2 regions of the Gilvimarinus sp. 1_MG-2023 genome follow, and region 2 is predicted to be linked to the other one. Evidence: predicted binding sites of a transcription regulator. Region 2 holds the regulator's gene; the other holds the start of a gene.
The links. The regulator LexA, encoded in region 2, represses DNA repair genes until DNA is damaged. The targets are predictions, from matches to a motif close to ACTGTNTNTANANACAGT.

Region 1: the regulator LexA is predicted to act here: its motif matches at 4,185-4,202, upstream of recA (recombinase RecA).

Annotation. Positions count from the first base shown of each region.
Region 1 covers NZ_JAUOSC010000004.1:112,359-124,885, forward strand. Annotated here, with positions in the region: gene Q4563_RS07315 (TonB-dependent siderophore receptor) at 1-1,753, shown strand, start outside; gene Q4563_RS07320 (PepSY-associated TM helix domain-containing protein) at 1,828-2,946, shown strand; gene Q4563_RS07325 (DUF2147 domain-containing protein) at 3,055-3,501, opposite strand; gene Q4563_RS07330 (CinA family protein) at 3,650-4,150, shown strand; gene recA (recombinase RecA) at 4,299-5,327, shown strand; gene Q4563_RS07340 (regulatory protein RecX) at 5,338-5,799, shown strand; gene rrtA (rhombosortase) at 5,833-6,429, opposite strand; gene Q4563_RS07350 (phosphoserine transaminase) at 6,602-7,717, shown strand; gene Q4563_RS07355 (phosphoglycerate dehydrogenase) at 7,800-8,975, shown strand; gene Q4563_RS07360 (Nif3-like dinuclear metal center hexameric protein) at 9,111-9,422, shown strand; gene Q4563_RS07365 (CoA pyrophosphatase) at 9,415-9,990, shown strand; gene Q4563_RS07370 (AMP-binding protein) at 10,079-11,686, shown strand; gene Q4563_RS07375 (patatin-like phospholipase family protein) at 11,707-12,527, shown strand, end outside.
Region 2 covers NZ_JAUOSC010000005.1:152,600-165,126, reverse strand. Annotated here, with positions in the region: gene mfd (transcription-repair coupling factor) at 1-841, shown strand, start outside; gene Q4563_RS08635 (CsiV family protein) at 1,171-2,223, shown strand; gene Q4563_RS08630 (cold-shock protein) at 2,392-2,604, opposite strand; gene Q4563_RS08625 (hypoxanthine-guanine phosphoribosyltransferase) at 2,751-3,272, opposite strand; gene Q4563_RS08620 (mechanosensitive ion channel family protein) at 3,269-4,366, opposite strand; gene lexA (transcriptional repressor LexA) at 4,640-5,242, shown strand; gene Q4563_RS08610 (cell division inhibitor SulA) at 5,235-5,630, shown strand; gene Q4563_RS08605 (hypothetical protein) at 5,789-6,058, opposite strand; gene Q4563_RS08600 (DUF6586 family protein) at 6,261-6,755, opposite strand; gene topA (type I DNA topoisomerase) at 6,794-9,418, opposite strand; gene Q4563_RS08590 (hypothetical protein) at 9,755-10,495, shown strand; gene Q4563_RS08585 (hypothetical protein) at 10,459-10,962, opposite strand; gene Q4563_RS08580 (universal stress protein) at 11,062-11,508, shown strand; gene Q4563_RS08575 (ATP-binding cassette domain-containing protein) at 11,554-12,527, opposite strand, start outside.

The sequences.
Region 1 (12,527 bases), on a different contig from region 2:
GTTGGTGGTGGGCGATGTCGATACGGCTCTGTATGAAAAGGTCGAGGTTATTCGGGGCTCTAACGGTCTAATTACCGGCTTAGGTAACCCTTCGGGCACTATTAATTACGTGCGCAAGCGCCCGACTAATGAATTTACAGGCTCGGTAAAGCTGACCGGGGGTAGCTGGGATAATCGCCGGGCGGAGTTGGACGTCTCCACGCCTTTAACGTCTAGTGGGTCGTGGGCGGCGCGCGGTGTACTTGTGGCTCAGGAAAAAGACAGTTGGTTAGACCATTACAGCAACGAGCGCCAGCTCGGTTATCTGGTGGTCGATGGTCAGTTGACCGATGATGTGACTCTCGCTGTGGGTTATAGCCGTCAGGACAACAACAGCGAGGGTGTACTCTGGGGCGCTGTTCCGGTCATTTACAATAATGGCGAACAGGCCGATTACGATGTTGCCACCTCAACAACCATGGACTGGACCTACTGGAATACCTTAACGGACGAAACCTTCGTGGAGCTGGGTTGGGAGATAAACCAAAACTGGCGTTTGACCGCCTCGGCCATGCATACCGATTACGAAGAGCACTCCGAGGTGTTTTATATTTACTGGAATGAAGGCCTTGATGCCGATACCGGGCTGGGACTTCTTAGTTACCCCGGCAAGTTCGATGATGAAAAAGAGAACTTAATTTTAGATGCCAATCTTAACGGCCGTTTTATGGCTTGGGGATTAGAGCATCAATTGCAACTGGGTATTAGCTCGGCCGATAGTGATTCGGAGTCCTATGCTCACGACGCGCTGTCGGGTTTTGTATCCATGCCTGCCTTTCCCGGCTGGACCGGGTCCGAGGTTGAGCGCCCAATCTGGGATACCCCTTACCAGTCAGCTCATCAGGATATTAGTCTCGATCGTATCTACGGCTCTTTATTGTTGGCTGTTAGCGATAATATCAACCTGACTTTGGGGTTGAATATGGTCGACTACAACAACGAGGGTGTCAGTTACGGAGTGCCGACAGATTCACAAGAAGATGGCAGTAGTCCTTACATCGGTTTTACCTGGGAATTGGCGGACAACTTAAACCTCTATGCAAGCTATAGCGATATTTATCAGCCACAATATGTTTTGGGTGAGGATTTGCAATCGCTCGGCTCTGCCGAAGGCAAAAGTTACGAGCTGGGCCTAAAGAAAAGTTTTGCCAATAATGCGCTGGTTACGTTAGCACTGTTCCGTACCGAGCAATCCAATCTCGAAGAGTTTAAAGAGTATGGCGATGGCGACGGTATTGACGATACCGATTATAGCGATGATTTTGACTACTCCATTTACCGTGGTATCGACGTTGAGTCGCAGGGGGTTGAGCTTGAAGTGGCCGGTTCTATCACCGACCAAATCTCATTACAGGCCGGTTACACTTACCTGGAGTTGGAAGACCCCAACGGTGATGATGCGCGCACGTTTATTCCACGCAATAGCGCCAAATTATTGCTGACCTGGAACCCCTCGGCAGTGCCTGACTTGGCAATGGGTCTGTCCACGCGCTGGCAAGATGAGGTGTATTTTACCTCTGCTTATGGCCGAATCGCCCAAGATTCCTACGCCGTAGTCGGTGGTTATGCGCGCTATCAGGTAACGGATAACTTCACTTTGAACGTGAATCTCGATAATCTGACCGACGATAAATACTTCAGTTCGGTTAAATACGAGCAAGCCTACTATGCCGCGCCGCGCAGTATTAATGTCTCGGCTAGCGTAAGCTTTTAACGTAATTGTTTAACGATACCGTAATCTCATCGGGGGCATAGCGGCCCCCGCCTTTGTTTTGAATGGGGTAAGCCGTGAATAAATCACTGTTTAAAATACATAGCTGGGCTGCGCTTTTTGCGTTTATACCCCTTTTGGTGATTTGTATTACCGGCAGTTTGTTGGTATTTAAACACGAGATTGACTCGCTACTGATGCATGATAAGGTTCGGGTTGAGCCGCAGGCGCAGCGTGCACCGCTGGACGCACTGCTCAATACCATTAACCACCAACAACCCGATTATGAAGTGGTGGGGTGGGTGTTATTTCAAGATGATGCCCGTGCCGATGTGGTTTACGTAATGGAGAAGGGCACTAGCGAGTGGTCCTACCTTTTACTCAACCCCTACACCAATACGTTGCTGTCGACACCTGTGCTTCACGATCATTATTTTACCGACTGGTTGCTGGAGCTGCACTATACTTTTTTGCTGCACGATGTTGGCCTGTTAATTACCAGCGTTTTTTCCATCGCGCTGCTATTGTTAGGGCTTACTGGGTTTATTCTGTACCGCAAGTTTTGGAAAAACTTTTTTACCCTGCGTTGGAACGCGCGCATGGTGGTGTATTTTTCTGATTTGCATAAAATGATTGGTATTGTTAGTGCGCCAATACTGGTGATATTGGCTTTTACGGGGGGATGGTGGAATATCGCCGCGTATTTGCATGAAATGGAAGAGCACTCCGACGGTTATGAACACCATATAATGCAAGAACGGCTTTACAGTGACCAGCTTTCATTGGATGCACTGGTTGCCGAGGCCGAACAAAGCGTGGACGGATTTACCGCTACTTATTTGTCACTGCCTTGGGAACCACAAGCGAATATTACCGTGTGGGGCGAGGTGCCAACCGGCAACATACTCTCAAGCCAGTACAACAGTACAACCTCGTTCGATGCACAAACCGGTGAGAAGCTTTCCACTTACGATATTCGCGAGGCAGGTTTAGGCGCTCGTATTATTGATACCTACACCAGCCTTCACTACGGGGATTTTGCCGGTTTGTTTTCGCGCATTATCTGGGCAGTGCTAGGGGCGTCCCCCGTCATTTTGTCTATTACCGGCATCACCCTATGGGTTAAACGGCGCAAACAGCGAAGCAGAGCCAAGCTCAAACGCCAGCAGGCACGACAGGCTATAGCGGCGGGCTAAAGCGCTATAGCCTTGCATTGCAATCTACATAAATGGGGGCGCTGCCTAAGTATTGTTGGCGCCAGCCCGTACGCTGTAGCATGGTGTTCTTTTTTACTCTCGGCGACGTTACTCCGGCTGCCGTATCCACGTCTGACTTCTGCCAAACAAAGAAAAACCAATATAACCGCGCACGGTTAACTCGGTGCCGTTTTCACTCAATTCCGCGCGGGCTTTATAGACCTTACCGGTTTTTGGGTCGAGTATTTTGCCGTTGCGCCATTCGCCTTTGTCCGTTTGTTTCAGTCCCCACATAATAGTGAGTCCCTCGACGGGTTGGTCTTTAAACTTGTCTGGGCATTTCTCGCAGACTAGTCCCTGATTTTTTTCTTGTAACAACTGAGTGATAGTACCCGTCAGCTCGTTTTGCGGGGTAATGGATAACTCGATTAGACTTTTTTGGCTGCCATCGGTGTCATCGATAGTGATCCATGAGCCCTCAATCGGGGCTGCCCAAAGGGGCATGGCGACGCAAAAGGCAATAAGTGCGAAAAAAGGGCGGCATAGGTATTTCACGGTGATTCTCCTCAAACAGTGATGTCGCAGACCTAATGTAACCACTATAGTCAACACCCAAAGGTGCGGCCACTTTTGCAGGGGACAGATTAGGCTGGTATTGGTCGGGCTAATTTCAGTATATTGAGGGCAACGACAGGAGGTGACTATGCCGGCGTCCACATACCATTCAACTTTATTACATTTATCGGCCGAGCTTGGCAGTGTGCTGCGCGATAGGAGCTGGACTGTGGCGACTGCGGAGTCTTGCACCGGGGGCGGTGTGGCCGCGGCCATTACTGAGGTGGCCGGCAGCTCTGCCTGGTTTGGCACTGGCATTGTCAGTTACGCCAATTCGGCTAAAGTAGAGTTGTTAGGGGTATCGCCCGAGCTGCTAGAGACGGCTGGCGCAGTCAGTTGCGAGGTAGTCGAACAGATGGCACTCGGCGCTCTGCGTGTGAGTGGGGCGGAAATAGCCGTTGCGGTCAGTGGCATTGCCGGGCCCGACGGTGGCAGTAAAGATAAGCCGGTGGGCACTGTATGGCTGGCCTGGGCAGGCCCCAATAACACCCTGTTGAGTGAGTGTTATGTCTATGAAGGCGACCGCACTCAAGTGCGGGAGCAGGCGTGCGTGACCGCCCTGCGCGGATTGCTGGCCATCATTCGGTAATAATCCTACAAAAAGTACTGTATAAATGCCTAGTACTGTTTGCTTGTACAGGTTTTTACTGTATGCTTACTCAAAAGCTGGCCCAATTCAGAGTGCCGGTACAAAAAATGGTCGAATTTAAGAATTTATTATTGAGTTGAGGTGACATATGGACGCGAATAAAGAAAAGGCTTTGCAGGCGGCACTAGGCCAAATTGAGCGCCAGTTTGGTAAAGGCACCGTTATGCGCATGGGTGACCGGGAGCGGGTTGCCGTACCCTCTATTTCCACCGGCTCTTTGGGGCTGGATGTAGCCCTGGGTATTGGCGGTTTACCCAAAGGTCGTATTGTTGAAATTTATGGTCCCGAGTCCTCCGGTAAAACAACACTGACCTTACAAGTTATTGCCGAAGCTCAGCGCACCGGCGGTACATGTGCCTTTATTGATGCCGAACACGCCCTTGACCCCATTTACGCCGAAAAACTGGGCGTTAATGTCGATGATTTGATTATTTCCCAGCCCGATACCGGCGAGCAAGCGCTTGAGGTGTCCGATATGCTGGTGCGCTCGGGCGCGGTGGATGTGCTGGTTGTCGATTCGGTAGCAGCGCTAACGCCCAAAGCGGAAATTGAAGGTGAAATGGGTGACCACCACGTGGGTCTGCAGGCGCGTTTAATGTCGCAGGCGCTGCGCAAAATTACCGGTAATATTAAAAACGCCAATTGCCTAGTGATTTTTATTAACCAAATTCGTATGAAAATCGGTGTGATGTTTGGCAACCCCGAAACCACCACCGGTGGTAATGCACTTAAGTTTTACTCGTCGGTCCGTTTGGATATCCGCCGCATTGGTGCGGTGAAAGATGGGGACGAAGTGACAGGCTCCGAAACCCGCGTTAAAGTCGTGAAAAACAAGGTGGCGCCACCGTTTAAGCAAACCGAATTTCAGATTATGTACGGTCAGGGCATCAACCGCCTGGGCGAGGTGATCGACTTTGGTGTGAAGCTGGGCATGGTGGATAAAGCCGGTGCTTGGTACAGCTACAACGGCGATAAAATCGGCCAGGGCAAAAACAATGTTGTGAAGTTTTTGCAGGAAAACCCCGCCGTGGCAGAAGAGCTAGAAGCGCGCGTACGCGGCGAGCTACTGGGCACTGCTCCTAAAGCCGAAGAGCCACAGGCCGAAGAAGAGGCCTAAGCTTTTTGCTATGTCTTCCCCCGGTTCGTCAGCAAGCCGCGAGCAAGTGCGCAACAGCGCACTTGCGTCATTGACCCGGCGCGAGCACGGTACGGCTGAATTGCAGAGCAAGTTAACCGCCAAGTTTGGCGACGCTGACTTGGCGGCAGATGCCATTGAGTGGTTGTTGGAGCTGGGGTATCTGGACGACATACGCTTTACCGAAATGTTTGTTCGCTCCAGCATTGCCAAGGGCCGCGGGCCGCTGCGTATAAGCCAAGAGTTGCGGCAAAAAGGTGTGGACTCGTCGCTTATTGAGCAAGCCCTGGCCGAGGCGGATGCCGATTGGCGCGAGCTGGCGCGCGAACGGCTAGAGCGAAAATTCCCACGGCCAGCCACCGATTTGAAAGAAAAAGCCAAGCGCATGCGCTACCTGCAGTACCGAGGCTTTTTCCCCGATGATATTTTTGCTCTTGTTAACGCTGAACGCTGAACGCTGAACGTTGAAGGGGGAATGGCTCCTTCTCTATGCTTTACTTCTAGTGTTTGTCAGTGTGATCAACCCCGTACGAGCGGCATAGAACAGCGCCCCAATCATTGCGCCTAATAGATGGGCATCGGTAATCACATTGCCACCGATTAATTCCTGCGTGCTTATGTTGGTGTTAGGGGCGAGCTGCTCAAGAGCGAGTTTGCCGCCGACTGCTGCCAAAGCAAGCCAGGCTAATTTCGATTTTGCCTGGCATAATGGCGCCAAACCGTACAACAGTAGCCCGTGTAAAGTGCCAGACAACCCCACGTAGTCGCTGAGGTCGGGCCGCCATAGCCACAGCCCTAGGCTGATGCCGACCGATATAACCAAGCCCGCAAACAGCCATTCACGGGTGCGATACTGCTCCCCCAGGTTAAATACAATAAGCCATAGCGCCGCCATATTGAGCGCTGCGTGAGTGAGGTTTAGGTGGGCGATATGACCACTGATCAGTCGCCAGTATTCTCCGCTCACCGCCCAGTCGGGCTGATATTGCCAGTCGGCATTTACCCGGTCGCTGGCATAGCCTAGGCCGAGCACGGCGACAGTCGCAATAAAAGCGGCAAGGTAAAAGTAAAGGCGAGAGTTCATGGCGGTACTATACCTGAATAAACCCCGCAAACCGTAGACCAGCCGCCGCTCAGCTGGCATAATCAGCGCCCAATTTTCATACACCTACTAGGCGCAGGTCTAGGTCGGCTCAAGAGTTTGAGTCAGTCTGAGGTGTTGGCTCCGTCATTCTGGACCAATTCAGAGGAACGTCATGCAACCATCGGTGAAACCACAAAACCCTAATTTTTCGTCTGGCCCCTGTAGCAAACGCCCAGGTTATGACGTCAACAAACTGGATACTTCAACGCTGGGCCGCTCGCACCGTTCGTCCATCGGTAAAGCTGCCCTGGGCCGTGCCTGTGAGCAAACCAAGCAAATGTTGGGTTTGCCCGAGGGTTATCGCGTGGGTATTGTGGCCGGTTCCGATACCGGCGCGGTGGAGATGGCCATGTGGTCGCTACTGGGTGAGCGCCCGGTGGACGTGATGCAGTGGGAGTCGTTCGGCAAAGGTTGGCTGACCGATGTCACCAAGCAGCTTAAACTGGATAATGTACGTGCGCTGGAAGCGGATTACGGAGAGTTGCCTGATCTGGCCGAAGCTAATTTTGATCATGATGTGATTTTTACCTGGAATGGCACCACCTCCGGGGTAAAAGTGCCCAATGGTGATTGGATTGCTGACGACCGCCAAGGTTTAACCATTTGCGATGCCACCTCAGCGGTTTTTGCCATGCAAATGCCCTGGGAAAAACTCGATGTTATTACCTTCAGCTGGCAAAAAGTGCTGGGCGGTGAAGGCGCTCATGGCGTGCTGATTTTAAGCCCGCGCGCGGTAGAACGTTTAGAAACTTACACACCCCCTTGGCCCATGCCCAAATTGTTCCGTATGACTAAAGGCGGCAAATTGATTGAGGGTATCTTTCAGGGCGCTACCATTAACACCCCATCAATGTTGTGCGTAGCCGACTACTTGGATGCACTGGATTGGGTTGAGTCAATTGGCGGCGTGTCGGCTGCGATTCAACGCAGTGAAGATAATTTATCGGTACTGGAAGAGTTTGTTGCCGAGAACGACTGGATTGAATTTCTGGCCGCCGATAAAGCGACTCGCTCCAACACCAGCGTCTGCTTTAAGCTGGACGCCACGCCTGAGCAGGTTAAAGCTCTGGTTAAATTGCTTGATAGCGAAGGGGTTGCCTACGATATAGGCGCTTACCGCGACGCGCCTCCGGGCTTGCGTATTTGGTGCGGTGCCACGGTTGAAGCGGCCGACTTAAAGGCCCTGATGCCTTGGTTGAGCTGGGCCTACGAGCAAGTCACGGCATAAGAACAATAAGCGCCTTACGCAGAGCGCCTTTATAAAGGCGCCGTAAAGGCATTCGCTTACGTCTAATTTGACTGGGAAGACCATGTACAAGATTAAAACCTACAACAAAATTTCGGTAAAAGGCCTCAATCGTTTTGACCGCGCGAAATACGAAGTGGCGAGCGATATTAATAATCCCGACGGTTACATTCTGCGCAGTCACAAGCTGCACGACGAGACTCTGCCCGAGTCGGTAAAGGCCGTTGCCCGTGCCGGTGCCGGTACCAATAATGTGCCCGTGTCCGATTACAGCAAAAAAGGTGTGGTGGTATTTAATGCTCCCGGCGCTAATGCCAATGCGGTAAAAGAGCTGGTGTTGACCGGTATGTTGCTGTCATCGCGCGGGATTATTCGCGGCATGAATTGGTCGAACTCACTCACCGATATGACCGATGCCGGCGAGATGAGCAAGTTGATGGAAAAGCAAAAATCGCAGTTTGCCGGCAGTGAGTTGATGGGCAAAACTCTGGGTGTTGTCGGTTTGGGTGCCATTGGCTCTATGGTGGCCGAAACTGCTCTGGCTTTAGGCATGAATGTGATTGGTTACGACCCTGCGCTTTCGGTTGAAGCGGCCTGGCGTTTGCCCAGCCAAGTGGCGCGTGCCGAGAACTTGCAAGCGCTCCTGTCGCGTTCCGACTTTATGACCCTGCACGTACCCGCTATCGAAGCCACGCACCACCTGATTAACGAAGAAACTTTAAAATCCGTTAAGCCCGGTGCGGTACTGCTGAACTTCGCCCGCGAGGCGATAGTCGATGCAGAGGCTGTGGTGAAAAGCTTAGATGCTAAGCACCTAGGGATGTACATTTGCGACTTCCCAGAGCCGGTATTGCTTAATCGTGATGACGTCTACGCCACCCCACACATCGGTGCCAGCACCGCAGAGGCGGAAGAAAACTGCGCCATTATGGTGGCCGATCAGCTGATGGACTATCTGGAAAACGGCAACATTAAAAACTCGGTTAATTTCCCCGCAGTGCATATGGAGCGCGCGGCGAACGGCAATGCTCGTATCACCTTCTGCAACGATAACGTGTCAGGAGTATTGGGCAACGTACTGTCGGTACTGGCCGATAAAAGCGTCAACGTAATCGACATGGTCAACAAAAGCCGCGGCGATATGGCGTACAACATAATCGACCTAGAGCAAGCGCCAGCGGCAGATGTGGTGGACGCGATTTGTGCCGTAGAGCATGTTATTGCTGTTAGAGTGATCTAGCCGGTGGACGGATTGCGGGGAACGGGGGAAGTAGTGTTAGACTTTACCGTAACCCGTAACCCGTAACCCGTAACCCGTAACCCGTAACCCGTAACCCGTAACCCGTAACCCGTAACCCGTAACCCGTAAATACTTATGTATAAACTGGTTTTCTTTGTCCCGGGCAGTCATCTCGAATCGGTTAAAACGGCGGTATTTACCGCCGGTGCCGGATGTATTGGCGATTACGACCAATGCTGTTGGCAAGTCGAAGGCGTGGGGCAGTTCCGCCCATTGGCCGGTGCCCAGCCTTTTATCGGCGCGCAAGACGAACTGAGTCGTGAGCCCGAATGGCGCGTCGAAACCGTCTGCCTCGATGAACACATACGGGCTGCACGAGATGCTTTGGTAAAAGCGCACCCGTTCGAAGAACCCGCCTACGATATCTGGCGCCTGGCCGATGTCTGAGTCGGCTTGGCTTGGTTTATCCAGCCAGTTACTGCCGGCTGATAACCAGCTAAGTGCTGAGCGCTACAAGGGGCAGGCTGCCGTATTGTTAGCCCTTAGCGGCCCTCCTGACAATCCGCACATTATTCTCACCCGCCGCGCCGCTCATTTGGCACAACACCCCTCTGAAATTGCGTTCCCAGGTGGCAAGTGGGAGCGACAAGATGCTAACTTAGTGCAAACCGCGCTGCGCGAGAGTTTCGAAGAGGTGGGGCTGGCGCCCGATCAGGTGGATGTACTGGGTTGCTACCCACAATTTCAAACCTTAAAAGGTGTGGTGGTGACGCCGGTGATTGGGGTTATTCCCTGTGATGTACACCTCGTGCCAGACCCGGCCGAGCTGGATCTTATTTTCACTATGCCCTTGCGTCTGTTAGAGTCCAATCAAGCGGCGGCGTGGCGCAGCGTCCAGCAGCGCGGTAAGAATTATCGTATCCCCGTGTTTGAATATCAACAACATACCATTTGGGGGCTGACGGCGGCGATTGGTAATAGACTGGCGATGGAGGTTTTCTCTCTGTCAGAGTGATCTCTCTGGGCTATACTGCCAGTACAGCCTCGATGGGCAGTTTACATAAAACGTCAATAACAAAACTATAGGCGAAGGAGGTCGGTATATGAGCTTGGATTGCAACCGAATGATCGGTGAGGTATTTGCCGAAGCGTGCCGCAATTACGCGGATAGCCCAGCATTTTCCTGCTTAAATCACACCATTACTTACCGAGAGTTAGATGAGTTATCCGCGCGTTTTGCGGCTTATCTCCAGCACCATACCACCCTTAAACCGGGTGACCGCATCGCCATTCAGCTGCCCAATGTCTTGCAATACCCTGTTGCTGTATTTGGTGCTTTGCGGGCGGGCCTTATTGTGGTCAACACCAATCCGCTGTACACCGCCACCGAATTGAAGCACCAATTAACCGATTCTGGCGCTAAGGCGTTAGTGGTATTGGCCAATGTGGCCGCTCATGCAGCCGATGTGGTGGGCCAGACAGATGTAGAGCATGTGATTCTGACCGAGCTTGCCGACTTACATCCGCCCATAAAGCGCACTCTGATTAACTTTGTTGTTAAGCACATTAAAAAAATGGTGCCGGCGTTTTCCTTTGATACCAGCGTTCGTTTTAATCAGGCATTGAACTCAGTGAGCGCAGATGACTGGCAGCCCGTTTCGGGCACAGCGGATGATGTCGCGGTTTTACAATACACCGGCGGCACCACCGGGGTGGCAAAAGGCGCCATGCTCACCCACCGCAACCTTGTGGCGAATATGCTGCAAGTGAATCTACATATGAGTGATGTGTTTAAAACCAACCAAGATTTATTTATTGCCCCACTGCCGCTGTATCATATTTATGCCTATACCATTCACTGTATGTGTGCTTTAACCTTGGGTAATCATAGCGTGCTGATTCCTAACCCACGGGATATTCCAGGTTTTGTTAAAGCCTTGAAAGGCGTGCCGTTTACGTGTTTTGTGGGACTTAATACTCTATTCAATGCCCTTGTTCGCAACAGTGATTTTCGCGCTTTGGATTTTTCTAAATTGCGCTGCACCGCCTCTGGCGGTATGGCCCTTACTCACGATGCTGCCAAGCACTGGGAGGAGGTGACCGGTGTGCCGGTCAGTGAAGGCTACGGCTTAACCGAAACCTCTCCGGTGGTATGTGTTAATCCGCGCTACAGCATTAAACTGGGCACTGTCGGCTTGCCTATCCCGGAAACCGAGGTGAAGGTGATTGACGAAGATGGCGAGGCGCCTGCCGACGGCGAGCCCGGTGAACTATGCGTGCGCGGCCCCCAGGTAATGAAGGGCTACTGGCAGCGACCCGAGGCAACCGCCGAGATTTTGGATGAAGACGGTTGGTTAAAAACCGGTGATATTGCCACCATTGATGCTGAAGGATATGTCAAAATTGTGGATCGCAAAAAAGACATGATCAATGTCTCCGGTTTTAAAGTTTTTCCCAACGAGGTTGAGGATGTTCTATGCGAACACCCCGATATCTTAGAGGCGGCCGTAGTCGGCATGGAAGACGAGGAAAGCGGTGAAGTTGTGAAAGCCTTTGTTGTGGTGAGTAATACCGCCTTAACCGAGCAAGACATCCGTACTTTTGCCCGCAAATCTCTGACGGGTTACAAAGTGCCTCACAGCGTTGAGTTTCGCGATGAGCTACCCAAAACTAATGTCGGCAAAGTTCTGCGTCGTGAATTAAAAGAATAATGTATCTAGGAAAATAACGTTTGAGCAGTAAAACAGCACTTATACTCTCGGGAGGGGGCGCCCGGGCAGCCTACCAAGTGGGAGTTTTACAAGCCTTGGCCGATATTCTGCCGGAGGGTGTCGACAACCCGTTTCCTGTGATTTGTGGCACCTCGGCCGGGGCTATTAACGCGGTGGCGCTCGCCTCGCACCCAGGCAACTTTCGCGAAGCCATTGCCGATCTGGCAGCCATTTGGCACGAGCTGAGCATCAATCAGGTCTACCGCCACGGCTGGGCCGATATGTTAAAAGGGCTCAGCCGTATTGGTTTTTCGCTGTTCAACGAAGGGGTGGGGCGTCATCGACCTCTGTCTTTGTTGGACAACACGCCTTTGTGGGAGTTGTTGGGCAGCAAAATTCACTTTGCCAACATCGGCCACAATATAGCCGCCAATAAACTGCACGCGGTGAGTATAACGGCTATGGGTTACACCTCGGGGCAATCGGTAAGCTTTTTTCAGGGGCGTCCCGAACTTGAGGCTTGGCAGCGCTTTCGCCGGGCGGGTGTGCCTACCGATTTGCGCTTAGAGCACTTACTGGCTTCGTCGGCTATTCCTACGATTTTCCCTACCGTGCGCATTAACCGTGAGTATTTTGGTGATGGTGCCCTGCGGCAATTAGCCCCCATGAGCCCCGCTTTGCACCTAGGGGCCGACGCATTGTTTGTGATTGGTGTCAGTGGTAACCGCAACCCTAAGCACTGGGGCAAGCGTGTACCGGTTCGCCACTCGCCTTCTATGGCACAAATTGTTGGGCACCTATTAAACAGCGCCTTTATTGACGCGCTGGAAAATGACATAGA
Region 2 (12,527 bases):
GTGCTCCACCATTATTGAGACTGGCATCGATATTCCGAGCGCCAACACCATCATTATTCACCGCGCCGATAAATTTGGTTTGGCCCAATTACACCAATTGCGCGGCCGCGTGGGTCGCTCCCACCACCAGGCTTACGCCTACCTACTGACACCGGAAAAGCGCGCCATGACCGCCGACTCAGTAAAACGACTAGAAGCCATTGCTGCGGCGCAAGATCTGGGCGCGGGCTTTACCCTCGCCACCCACGATATGGAAATCCGTGGCGCCGGTGAACTGTTAGGTGACGAACAATCCGGACAAATTCAAACTGTGGGCTTTTCCATGTATATGGATATGCTCGACCGCGCGGTTAAAGCCATGCGCGCTGGCAAAGAACCTAATATTGAACACCCTTTAGCCGACAACACTGATGTAAACCTGCGTATTCCGGCGCTGATACCGGATGATTATTTACCGGATGTACACACCCGCTTGGTGCTGTATAAACGTATCGCCGGAGCCGAAAACCGCGAGGCTTTGCGCGAGCTACAAGTTGAAATGATTGACCGCTTTGGCCTACTGCCTGAGCCGGCCAAGAACTTAATGCGCGTTACCGAGCTTAAACTGATGGCGGAGGCCATGGGGGTCACTAAACTGGAGGCCTCTGCCTCGGGCGGCAAAATTGCGTTTGGTGCCGACATACAGGTAGACCCGTTAAAAATTGTGCAGCTGGTGCAAGCGCAGCCAAAGGTATTTTCTCTGGCCGGGGCCAGCGGCTTAAGCTTTAAAATTCCGATGGAGGAACCTGAAGAGCGGCTGCAGTGCATCACAGATTTACTGGAAACCTTACAGTCGAATTAGGGCCTGCTCACTCTAACAGGCTGCTAGAATCCACCTGCTGGAAGCCAGTTTTGCTTCCAGCTAGGCGCCGTGAGTACAGTTGGTTACTCCCAATAAACGAGAGGCAACAACGCTAGAGGAAAAACTGGCCCCAGCCCTTCGGGTTGTGGCTAAAAAACCACCACTCTGCGTTTCTCGTCTTTCATTTGGAGTAACCAGACATCTCTCCTCGCGCCTTGATTGGTGAATTTTTAGTCGCAACAGGTCGTACTCAATTAGTGTGAACAGGCCCTAGCGTTTAGCGAACCATAAGCGCTAGACTGTCGACCAGACAACGGAAGCAATTACCCATGAAATCAATCTTTACCCCGCTACTGAGTACCGTCTCATCCGCTTTACTATTGTTTTGCAGCAATGCCGGCCTAGCGCAAAGCTCCCCGCACGAAGGCTGGTATGAAGTCGAAGTCATCGTTTTTGCCCGTCCTTTAAGCAGTGATGAGCGCTGGCCTGAAGACATCACACTGGACTACCCACTCAACTGGGAAGCGCTAAAAGACCCTGAGGCCGACTATCGACAGCGGCTGGAACAAGCTCAGCAAGCGCCTCAAGAACAGCGGCCAACGGATTACAACGACGATACGAATCTACCAACGGCAGACACCAACACCTCTCAGGGGCAAACACAAGACGAGCAACAAGCCAGACTTGATGCAGTAGAACCCGTGGATTTGGCGCGCAGTGAGCGCTACCGCCTACCGCAGGACACACGCAAGCTCAATGCTCTGGAGCGCCGCATTAATGCTCAACCGGGTTACCGTGTTTTATTTCACGAGGCCTGGCGTCAATTTGTCACAGGCAAGGCGCAGGCGCCGTGGATCATTATTGAAGGTGGTGAAAGTTATGGTGAGCACCGCGAATTAGAAGGCAGCCTCAACATTAACGTTGCGCGTTACCTACATATACACACGGACTTGTGGTTTACCGAATTTCAGATCAACACAGGCCAGAGCCATCGCCAATGGCCATCTCTGCCGGAAAGCCCTGAAAAACGACTGCACAAGGCATTTACCTCTGAGGCCACACTCTCGGCCATGGATTTACGTCACTCGCAGTCAGGCTTTGGACAAGATAACACTATGTTTAGCGCAAACAATATGAGTGGCGAGTCGAGCCAATCCAGCGAGCTGGACACCCTGCTCAACGACTTTCTCGATGCCCCCTATATACCGCGCCGAATCTACACGCTGGATCAACGCCGCCGTATGCGCAGTACCGAGCTTCACTACCTTGACCATCCCCGTCTCGGTTTATTGATCAAAATTCTGCCCTATGAATTGCCCCCCGAAGAGGAGGCAACAGAGCCAGAAAGCGCGGCTCAACAGGAAGGTGCGGTACAACAATAAAGGGCACCACAGAAGGCGGCCGCGTAAGAATAAGGAAGATCAATAATAAGCCAGCCGGCGATAATTAAAATCGCCGGCTAACATCTGAGTGCTTTGTTTGATGTACTCTATCAAAGCTTAAAATTGTACGTATTAGCTGTGCTTTTATAGCTGTGTTTACAGTTGTCTTTACAGCTGTACTACGTCGTCCGCCTGTAGGCCTTTGTCGCCTTTTTGTACCGCGAATTCTACGTTTTGCCCTTCCGCTAAAGACCGGTATCCCTCACCGCGAATACTTCGATAGTGCACAAACACATCTTCGCTTTCTTCACCACGGGTAATAAATCCGTAACCACGGGCATTATTAAACCACTTTACCGTTCCGGATAAGCGCTCAGACATACTGCTAACCTCATTATTTTTATTCATAAATACTGCAAATACTGCAAGTGGTCCCACACCACTGCGCACTGGCTTCATTTAGCCAATCCTTACTCTTTTTTACTTTATTGTGTGCAAATTGTCCACCATTCAGCCTGTTTTCATAGCTAAGAGGTGCTCTTTACATAGATTCCGGGCAAGTTACGCGACAATTCCCTGTCATCCATACCAAAACCAAACACATACTGATCGGGTACAGTGAGTGCCTCATAGTCGGCATTAATCACAGCGGGCTCAGCCAACACTTTGCGGGCCAGCACCATGCTTTTCACCTTATCTGCCCCCTGATTTATACAATATTCACGCACCTCAGCCAAAGTAATCCCTTGATCTAAGATATCATCTACCAGCAAAACCCTACGCCCGGCTAAATTTACCTGAGGGCGATGCAACCAGGTAAGTTCAGAGGCGGGTTCATTGCCCTGATAGCGGGTCGCGTGGACATAATCCACCTCGATTGGCAACGTCAGCTTGGGCAGCAAGGCCCCCGCCGTCACCAGTGCGCCTTTCATAATAACCAGCACGACAATAGGCTCGGCACAGTCACTGAAATCGCGATCAATAGCGGCAGCCACACCGGCAAGCGCCGCGTCTATATCCGCAAGTGTGTACAGGCAAGTTACACTCACTCTCCATTACCACTATTTACGCTGACGCCATCTGGCAAATGCAAAGTGCGTGTTGGGAAGGCACATTCAGCCTCATGCTCAGCCACGATTTTCAGGATTTTTAGCAATACATCCTGCTTAACTTCGTGATAACGCACCCAGTTCACCGTCTTAGTAAAGGTATACACAAAGAAATTCAGTGACGAATCCGCAAAGGCATTAAAGTTGACGATCAGGGTCTGATTGTTGTCAATTTCCTCGTGCTGCTCCAGCATAGCGCGAACTTTTTCGACAATAGCAGGCACTTTTTCGGCATCTTCGTAGCGCACACCAATGGTTTCATAGATCCGCCGGTTGAACATACGCGAGGGGTTTTCCACCGATATTTGAGTAAACGTTTGATTGGGAACGTACAGTGGACGCTTATCAAAGGTGCGTATGCGAGTCAGGCGCAAGCCTATCTCTTCAACCGTACCTTCTATTTCTTGATCGGGCGAGCGAACCCAATCGCCAACTTTAAAGGGGCGATCCAAATAAATCATCAAACCGCCAAAGAAGTTAGCCAATAGGTCTTTGGCCGCGAAACCAACAGCAATACCACCTACCCCGCCAAACGCTAACACACCTGAGATGCTGTACCCCATTGATTGCAGTAAGACCAACCCAGAGGTAATAACAATGGCGATACGCAGCAACTTTCCCACCGCCATCACCGTGGTAGGATCTGCCGTTTTACCCGATTCAGGGATAAGAAAATTTTTCTCACCGTATTTCACAAGCCGCACTAAAAACCAGCTCAGCAAAACAATGACACCCACTCGCAAGATTGAATCGGCGTACTGCAATACTGACTCTTCGGTTACATCGTGGGCAATTTCTGCCGCCCAAGACAACCCCACCAGCCAAATCAGCCAGCGCAGCGGGGCCATAGCAGCTTCGACAATGGTGTCGTCCCACCGGTTTTTTGACTTGTGGGCATGCTTTACGACGACCTTTAACAGTCGGCGTACAAAAGCTGCCAACAGCAAAGTGACAAACACCAACAAAAACACTTGCACCATCCACAGCTTTTCATTGGCAATCAGCTGCTCCACCCAAGTTTGCACTTGATCCATTTTTTCTCACCTTTCTGACCTACGGATACAGGGGACGCAGTATATCAACGCTGCCTATAAACTGCAGCCAATCCCACTCAACTCCATTAACTTTATAAATTTCAGTCACTTAGATCTACTACTGTTTGGTGTATCGAAAAACTCTTGCACCCGCACATTAACTGTATATAATTACAGATACTGTATAACCAAACAGTAAAACAACCGCCGGGCTAGTGAGCCGTTTATTTTTTAATAGGCCAATCACCAGCCACTGAGTAAATAGGGATGCTTATGCAAAACCTGACCGCACGCCAACAGCAAGTGTTTGAACTGATTAAAAGTTACTCTGAGGAGACAGGCTACCCGCCCACGCGGGCAGAGATTGCCCGTATGCTCGGTTACAAGTCGGCCAATGCAGCCGAAGAGCACATTAAAGCACTGGCCCGCAAAGGCGCTATTGAACTTATACCCGGTGCTTCGCGCGGTATTCGCATTCCTGAAACACAGGAAGGTCTGCCTATAATCGGCCAAGTGGCCGCCGGCAACCCTATTTTGGCGGAAGAGCATATTGAAGATTACTGTAAAATGCCGGCCGATTTTTTTAGCCCACGGGCCGATTTTTTCCTCAATGTGCGCGGCATGAGTATGCGCGATGCCGGTATTTTAGATGGCGACCTACTCGCAGTTCACCGTACCGACCAGGTGCACAACGGCCAAATTGTCGTTGCACGCATCGAGGAAGAGGTGACGGTCAAGCGCTTTAAACGCGAAGGTAATCGCGCCCTGATTGAACTCTGGCCGGAAAACCCCGACTTTGATGTAATTCGTGTGGATTTGCGCGATCAAGACTTCGCCATTGAAGGCCTCAGTGTAGGAGTGTTGCGCCGTGACTAATCTACAACTTAACCACAGCCAACAGCAGGAACAGGCCACCCTAACTGAGCTGGTGCTTACCCATGGCGCGGCGCAATCTTGGGCCATGGTCATGCCCATGATTGCTCACCTTAGCCACCAAAGCGACGGGCGCTGGCTAACCTGGATTACCCGCGAAACCATCCCCCATGAGCTGTTACAGCGCTACGACGTCGACACCACACGACTGCGCCTGGTGCACTGTAAAGACGATGAAAAGCAATTGTGGGTCAGCTGGGATGCTCTCGCCCTAGGTAACAGTCATACGGTGATTGCCAGCCCAGGAAAATTGGGCCGTCAGGCACTGGCACAGCTCGAACAAGCGGCCAATCAAGGTCATTGTCACGGATTGTTATTGCGCGAGAGATAAGCCTAGAGAAACGCCTAGGTGCATCTGGGTGTTGTGCGGCTAAATAGCCTTACTTTGAGCGCTGGATGCTTATCTATCAATTTTGATCACAGCGTCGGCCATAAAGGCTCGGGACAGGCTAATAATAACGTTACGGCGCCGCTCGGTAAGCGTTGGGGTTAATGCAGGGTGCGCTTATCGTAAAGCGCGGACTCTGTCTCTGTAGTGGCGGCCTCAAAGGCTGACTCATCATCTTCCGGCAGATCATTAGCCGCCTCCATACCCGCTTCAATCATTGCTTTGGCGATATCAAATTTACCATCGCGCATAAGCGTCAGAGATTCTGTGGAAAAACGGATAGACAATAAAGGCTCGCCCTCTTCGTCGGCACGCTGCAGTACAACATCGCCATTGGCCAATTCCACAATTTCAAACAAAGACGCTGACATAGAGACTCCGCCCAGAAATACCGAGCTTTCATAAATTAAACGGATAAGAGAGTGATTATACCAGAACTGGACTGATCAATAAATGTGCCGCTCGAACCCCTGCCAAATCACCGCTGGATAGCACTTTTTCTGGCTTTGGGGGAGTAGGTAATAAACTAAAGACCGGGCTAGTGGTTATAGAAATAGAACTGCAACCCAAGGCTTAGCATTCCACGCTGGTTTCGCGATGGCGATTCACCAACTCTTGAAACTGGCGGCAAAATTGAGCAATTAGCTCATCATCCAACTCAGGCAATCTCTGAGCGTCGAGGTTGGTCACCGCTATCGCATTAGCATCTATCGCAGAAACCTTGCCAGGCATGGCCCAGACATCATCATAGAGCCCGCGCAACTGGCTGAGCCAAGAGTTTGGTAGCTCAGCTAAATTACACAGCTCTTGTATTTCCGCTGGGTGCTTATCGAGTTGGCTGAGCGCTTGGGCTGCGTCGGTTTCACTCTTTAAGCCTTGTACGTATTTCACTCCGTAATAGCTCGCCAGCTCTTTGATATAAAACTGATAACCACACAGTAAATGAAAAAGACAGGCATCGAGCAGCGCCCGTTTGTGTACCGGCGATCGGGCACTGGCCAAATCAGTGTGCAACATGCGAGCACAGGCCAATCGCTGATTGACCTGTGCCGTTAACGAAGCTGCCATTATAATAAGCCCTGCATCGTGTTTAGAGTGGGCAGCCGTTATTTATTCGGCTGCCACTTCCCCCCCTGGTAAAAGGCTTTCCAGCCGGTGGCCTTGCCGTCTGTTTCCGATTGTACGTATTGCTCTTTGGTTTTACGGCTAAAGCGCACCACAGTGGGGATACCATCGGGGTCGGCGGTAGGCGCAGAGAACAAAAATGTATATTTGGGATCAATTTCTTTTTTGTGTGGCAACAGTTCCGCCACCAAAGGTGCTCTGGTCTCACGATTTTTCGGGAAGCCACTGGCAGCCAAAAATAAGCCCGATGCACCATCGCGCAATACGTAGGTGTCATCTACTTTTAAGCACTGCAACTCGGGCATGGGCACCGGGTCCATCTTGGGCGGAGCCGCCTCACCACTTTTTAGCAGCTTGCGAGTGTTTTTACAGTCCTCATTGGTACAGCCAAAATACTTACCGAAGCGACCGGTTTTGAGCTGCATTTCGCTGCCACATTTGTCGCATTCGAGCGTGGGCCCTTCGTAACCTTTCAGCTTAAAGGTGCCTAGTTCAACCTCATAACCCGGGCAGTCTGGGTTGTTGCCGCAGATGTGTAGCTTGCGTTTTTCATCGAGCAAGTAGTTGTCCATGGCCGTGTTGCACAGTTTACAACGACGCTTGGAGCGCAACTGACGCGATTCGGCGTCTTCGTCGGCCTCCACATCCACCGCCTCATCACCCGAGACAAGGTTCATGGTGTTTTTACAGCGCTCTTTGGGCGGCAAAGCATAGCCCGAGCAACCCAAAAACACCCCGGTTGAGCCGGTGCGAATTTGCATATGGCGCCCGCACTTATCACACTCAATGTCGGTTTCGGTCGGGCTATTGGCCCGCATGCTGCCCTCTTCTTGACTCTGAGCTTGCTGCAGCTTTTTAATAAAGCCGGCGTAGAACTCATCGAGCAATTCACGCCAGTTTCTGCCGCCCTCGGCCACCACATCGAGCGACTCTTCCATACTGGCAGTAAAACCGTAATCCATTAAATCCTGAAAGCTTTCACTGAGGCGCTCAGTAACAATATCGCCCATTTTTTCAGCGTAAAAGCGTCGATTTTCCAACCGGACATAGCCACGATCCTGGATGGTGGAAATAATCGAGGCGTAGGTCGACGGGCGACCGATACCGCGTTTTTCCAGTTCTTTAACCAAACTCGCCTCACTGAATCTGGCCGGTGGTTTGGTAAAATGTTGTGACGGGTCGATTTTCTTAAGCGGCAAAACATCGCCAATTTTTACCTCGGGTAAAACCACATCTTCGTCTTTTTTACTGACCGCTGGCAGCACCTTGGTATAGCCATCAAAACGAATGACCCGACCGCGAGTACGCAACTCAAAGTTGCCTGCGGTGATAGTAATGTTGGTACTGGTGTACTCAGCTGGGCTCATCTGACAAGCGACAAATTGAGCCCAAATTAAAGCGTAAAGGCGCTCGGCATCGCGCTCCATGCCGCTCAATTGAGTGGGCGAGACGGTAACACTTGAGGGGCGAATAGCCTCGTGCGCCTCTTGCGCACCCTCTTTACTGGAATACGAATTGGGGGCCTTGGGTAAATATTTTGCCCCGTACTCTTCACCGATATATTCCCGACAAGCCTCTACCGCCTCTTTACTCAGATTGGTCGAGTCGGTACGCATATAAGTGATATAACCGGCTTCGTACAAGCGCTGGGCCAGCATCATAGTTTTCTTTACCCCGAAGCTTAAACGCGTGCTGGCGGCTTGCTGCAAGGTAGAGGTAATAAACGGCGCCGAAGGCTTGGACTGGGTCGGCTTATCTTCCCGGCCAGTGACCTCATAAGAGGAGTCTTTTAGCGCCGTTACCGCCGCCATTGCATCGGATTCGTTATTGGGGCGGAAGTTTTTACCTTCGTGTTTTTTAACTTCAAAGCGGATATTGTCACCGGCTTTGGCCGTTAAATCGGCAAAAATATTCCAGTATTCTTCGGGAATAAAGGCGCGAATTTCGCGCTCGCGCTCAACCACAAGTTTAGCGGCTACCGATTGCACTCGTCCGGCAGACAGGCCGCGAGCGACTTTTTCCCACAGCAGTGGCGATACCATATAGCCGACCACGCGATCAAGAAAACGGCGCGCTTGCTGAGCGTTAACCCGATCTTGATCAATGGGGCCCGGCTCTTCAAAGGCATTTTGAATGGCCGTTTTGGTAATCTCATTAAAAACAACACGGCGATAGCGGCTTTCATCGCCGCCTATTGCCTCGCGTAAATGCCAGGCGATGGCCTCCCCTTCGCGGTCCAAATCCGTTGCGAGATAAATGGTGTCGGCTTTTTCAGCCAATTGCTGCAGCTCGCTGACGACCTTCTCTTTGCCGGGAAGAATCTGATAATTCGCATCCCAGTTATGCTCAGGATCGATACCCATTCGGTTGATCAATTGAGTATGGGCTTTTTCCGCTTTGTATTTGGCTTTTGCATCGGGCGACATTTTACGGGTTTTAGCCGCTTGCTTAGCACGCTCTTTAGGATCAACTTTCTTGCCGCTACCACTGGTCGGCAAGTCACGAATATGACCGACACTGGATTTTACAATGTAGTCTCGGCCGAGATATTTATTGATGGTCTTCGCTTTGGCCGGAGACTCCACAATTACCAGAGATTTACCCATATGCGCTTGTATATCCTTGTCAATAAATCAGAAATTTGCAGGCTAACGTGATGTAGCATTGGCCGCGCCACACACTTAAACCGTCGCCATAGATGGGGCATATATAAGTCCTCTCTGCGCCTCGGTCAAGCGCGGCGTGCATATTTACTTTCCTTTTTTTGCCTTTTCTTGCTAAATTATGTGCCACAGGGGTGTGCTCGGAAGCACTTTATTAACCTGCCCTTGACCAAACCTATCCTTTTGTTTTTATTGAATTTTACAGCATTCAGGCCAAGCCTCCCAAGAAGATACAGGAAGGGCATTAAGCTGACGCAGATAAAATTTAGAGCCAGCGTTATGTCTGCAGCCACAATTTTTGCGCTTATCGTCATCATTTTTGCCGCATTAGTGGCAGTGAATGCTGTCAATGTCCGACAGCAGACGCTCAAGCATCGACTCAGACACCAACAGAGACTTTACCAAGCATTAGAAAGTGCGGAGGATGCGCTTACGACTGTCTTGCGCACCTTAGAAACCACAGATGTCGCCCAACACATTAACCAAGAAATCAGCGCGATATTAGAGCGCTTAATACAGCTTGAGCCGTTTAATCCGGCGCCTATCCAGGCCCGGATGGAGTTGGCACACAAGCGCCAGCAGCAACTGGCGGCAGGCGCTCTTAGGCCCAGCCTCCGTCGTCTGTGCAGCAGTGACACTGAGATTGCCACCTTGCAACTCTCACTGGGTCACGGGGCACGCATCATTCACAGCCAGTTAGCGGCTGAAAAACTCAGCCCTGAACAGGCCCGGCTACTTGTAGCGCAAATCGACTGGGCCAGACTGATGGTCAGCGTACTTTCTATTATTGCCGCGGGCTACAGTGCCCGGGACAACACCCAAATTACCGCCGCTCTAAGTTATTTTCAGAAGGCACAGGATTTACTGCAGGGTTCAAGTAACCCCGACCCAAGAAGACTAGAAATGGTGCGCCAGTTAAGCGCCGTTATGCAGCACCCCAAGGCCACTGTCGAGCATGACCTCTTTCCAGAGTCTGCCGACGGCTACGGGGAAGTTAGCGAGCTTGTGGATGAAAACTGACACTCGGCCAATTGCTGTAAAAACTCGCCAATGGTATCGACCGCTTCCAGCTCACCGATTTCGCGCCAAAACACCACAAGCTCACTGCCCTGACTGCCCACGCCGATCACGCCTTTAGGCAAACGATCCAAATTCTGCACGAGAAAGGTTTCCACTGCCGTGCTAGGCTTGTTCGCGACAAACTGCCACCAGTCGTTGAGATGTGCCTGATGGGCGTAGCGGGTACGCAATAAAAACCAGTTGCAGTGGCCCTTGCTAATTAAAGAGTAAACGGGGGTATGGCTCGGCGCCTCAAGGTCAGTTGAGGCGCGCGGGGGGAGGCGTAAATTGACGGACAGACCGTTTTGCCGGGCCCTGGCGCGCAGATTATCGCGCCTTTTTTGTCCCGGGCTGGGCCGCAACATCGCCACCGGACCGATAACCATAGCCGCCACCAGCACGAGAATGATCACTACCACTATATTCATTAAGTCTCTGCTCCTAACCGCATAAATAAGATTGCTTTACTCTGGCAAAGTTGTGCTTTATCAACCATTATTAAAGAGAAACAATGGCAGGGAGGATTTATGGATTCCTACAAACATATACTCGTTGGCTTGGATCTTACCGGAGAGTGCCCCGATATTCTGCAAAAGGCCGTTGCCTTAGCCCAGTGTTGTGGGGCCGATGTCTCTGTTGCCCATGTGATTGAGCCGTTAACCTTTGCCTATGGCGGTGATATGCCCGTCGATTTGTCCGAAATTCAAGATCAGCTGCAATTGAAAGCCGAGCAAGAACTTATACGGCTGGTGAAGCAGGTCGACTGCAAGATCGAGCAACAACACATTCTGGTGGGGCAACCCGCCACCGAGCTACACAATCTAGCCCAGCAGCTAGGAGCCGATTTAATCGCCGTGGGCAGCCATGGCCGCAAAGGTTTCGCCTTACTACTGGGCTCAACCTCCAACAGCGTCTTGCACGGCGCCAACCGCGACGTACTGGCAATACGGGTATCACCCACAATGCCCGAATAACACGATCAATAAGCACCACACTGGCCTGTGGTGCCACCAATTACGCTAGCCGCCCATATCTTCCAGCTCTGCCCAACGCTCAAAGCAGGTTTCAAGCTGCTGCTGAATATCGGCCAGTTTTTGCAGGTGGTCTTCCACCGCCTGAGGGTCACCGGCGTAAAAGTCGGGATCGCTGGCGAGCGCCTGCTGGGCATCCAATTGCTCTTCTAAAGTTTCAATTTTGCCTGGCAAGTTATCGAACTCACGCTGCAGCTTATACGAGAGTTTCTTTTTATCCGTTTTGGTAGGTTTCACCTCAGAGGCGCTACTTTCGGGCTGAACTGGGGCCGGCTCACCTTGTTCTAAGACTTCATCGGCCCAATGCCCGCCCTGACGAATCCAGTCATCGTAGCCGCCTACATACTCCAGCACCCGTCCCTGCCCTTCAAAGGCGATCACACTGCTGACCAAATTATTCAAAAAGGCCCGGTCGTGGCTCACCAATAACACAGTGCCGCTAAACTGCCCCAGCACCTCTTCGAGAAGCTCAAGAGTTTCTACATCGAGGTCGTTGGTGGGTTCATCGAGCACTAAAATGTTGGCCGATTTGCTGAACAGCTTGGCCAGCAAAACTCGATTGCGTTCGCCCCCAGACAGTGCTCGCACAGGGGTTCTGGCTCGCTCCCCAGAGAACAAGAAATCACTCAAATAGGAAATAACGTGTTTTGATTTGCCGCCGATTTCGATGTGATCGCGGCCCTCAGACACATTATCGACGGCGCTTTTATCAAGATCGAGCTGATCGCGCAATTGGTCAAAGTAAGCCACCGTCAAATTAGTGCCGAGCTTGACCGAGCCGGTGTCCGGGGACAGATGGCCTAAAATAAGCTTTAATAAGGTACTTTTACCGGCGCCATTGGGGCCCACTAAACCTATCCGATCACCGCGAATAATCTGTGTGGTTAACCCGCGCACAATGGGCTTATCGCCATAGGCAAAACTGACGTCTTTCAGCTCTGCCACCAACTTGCCCGACAAAC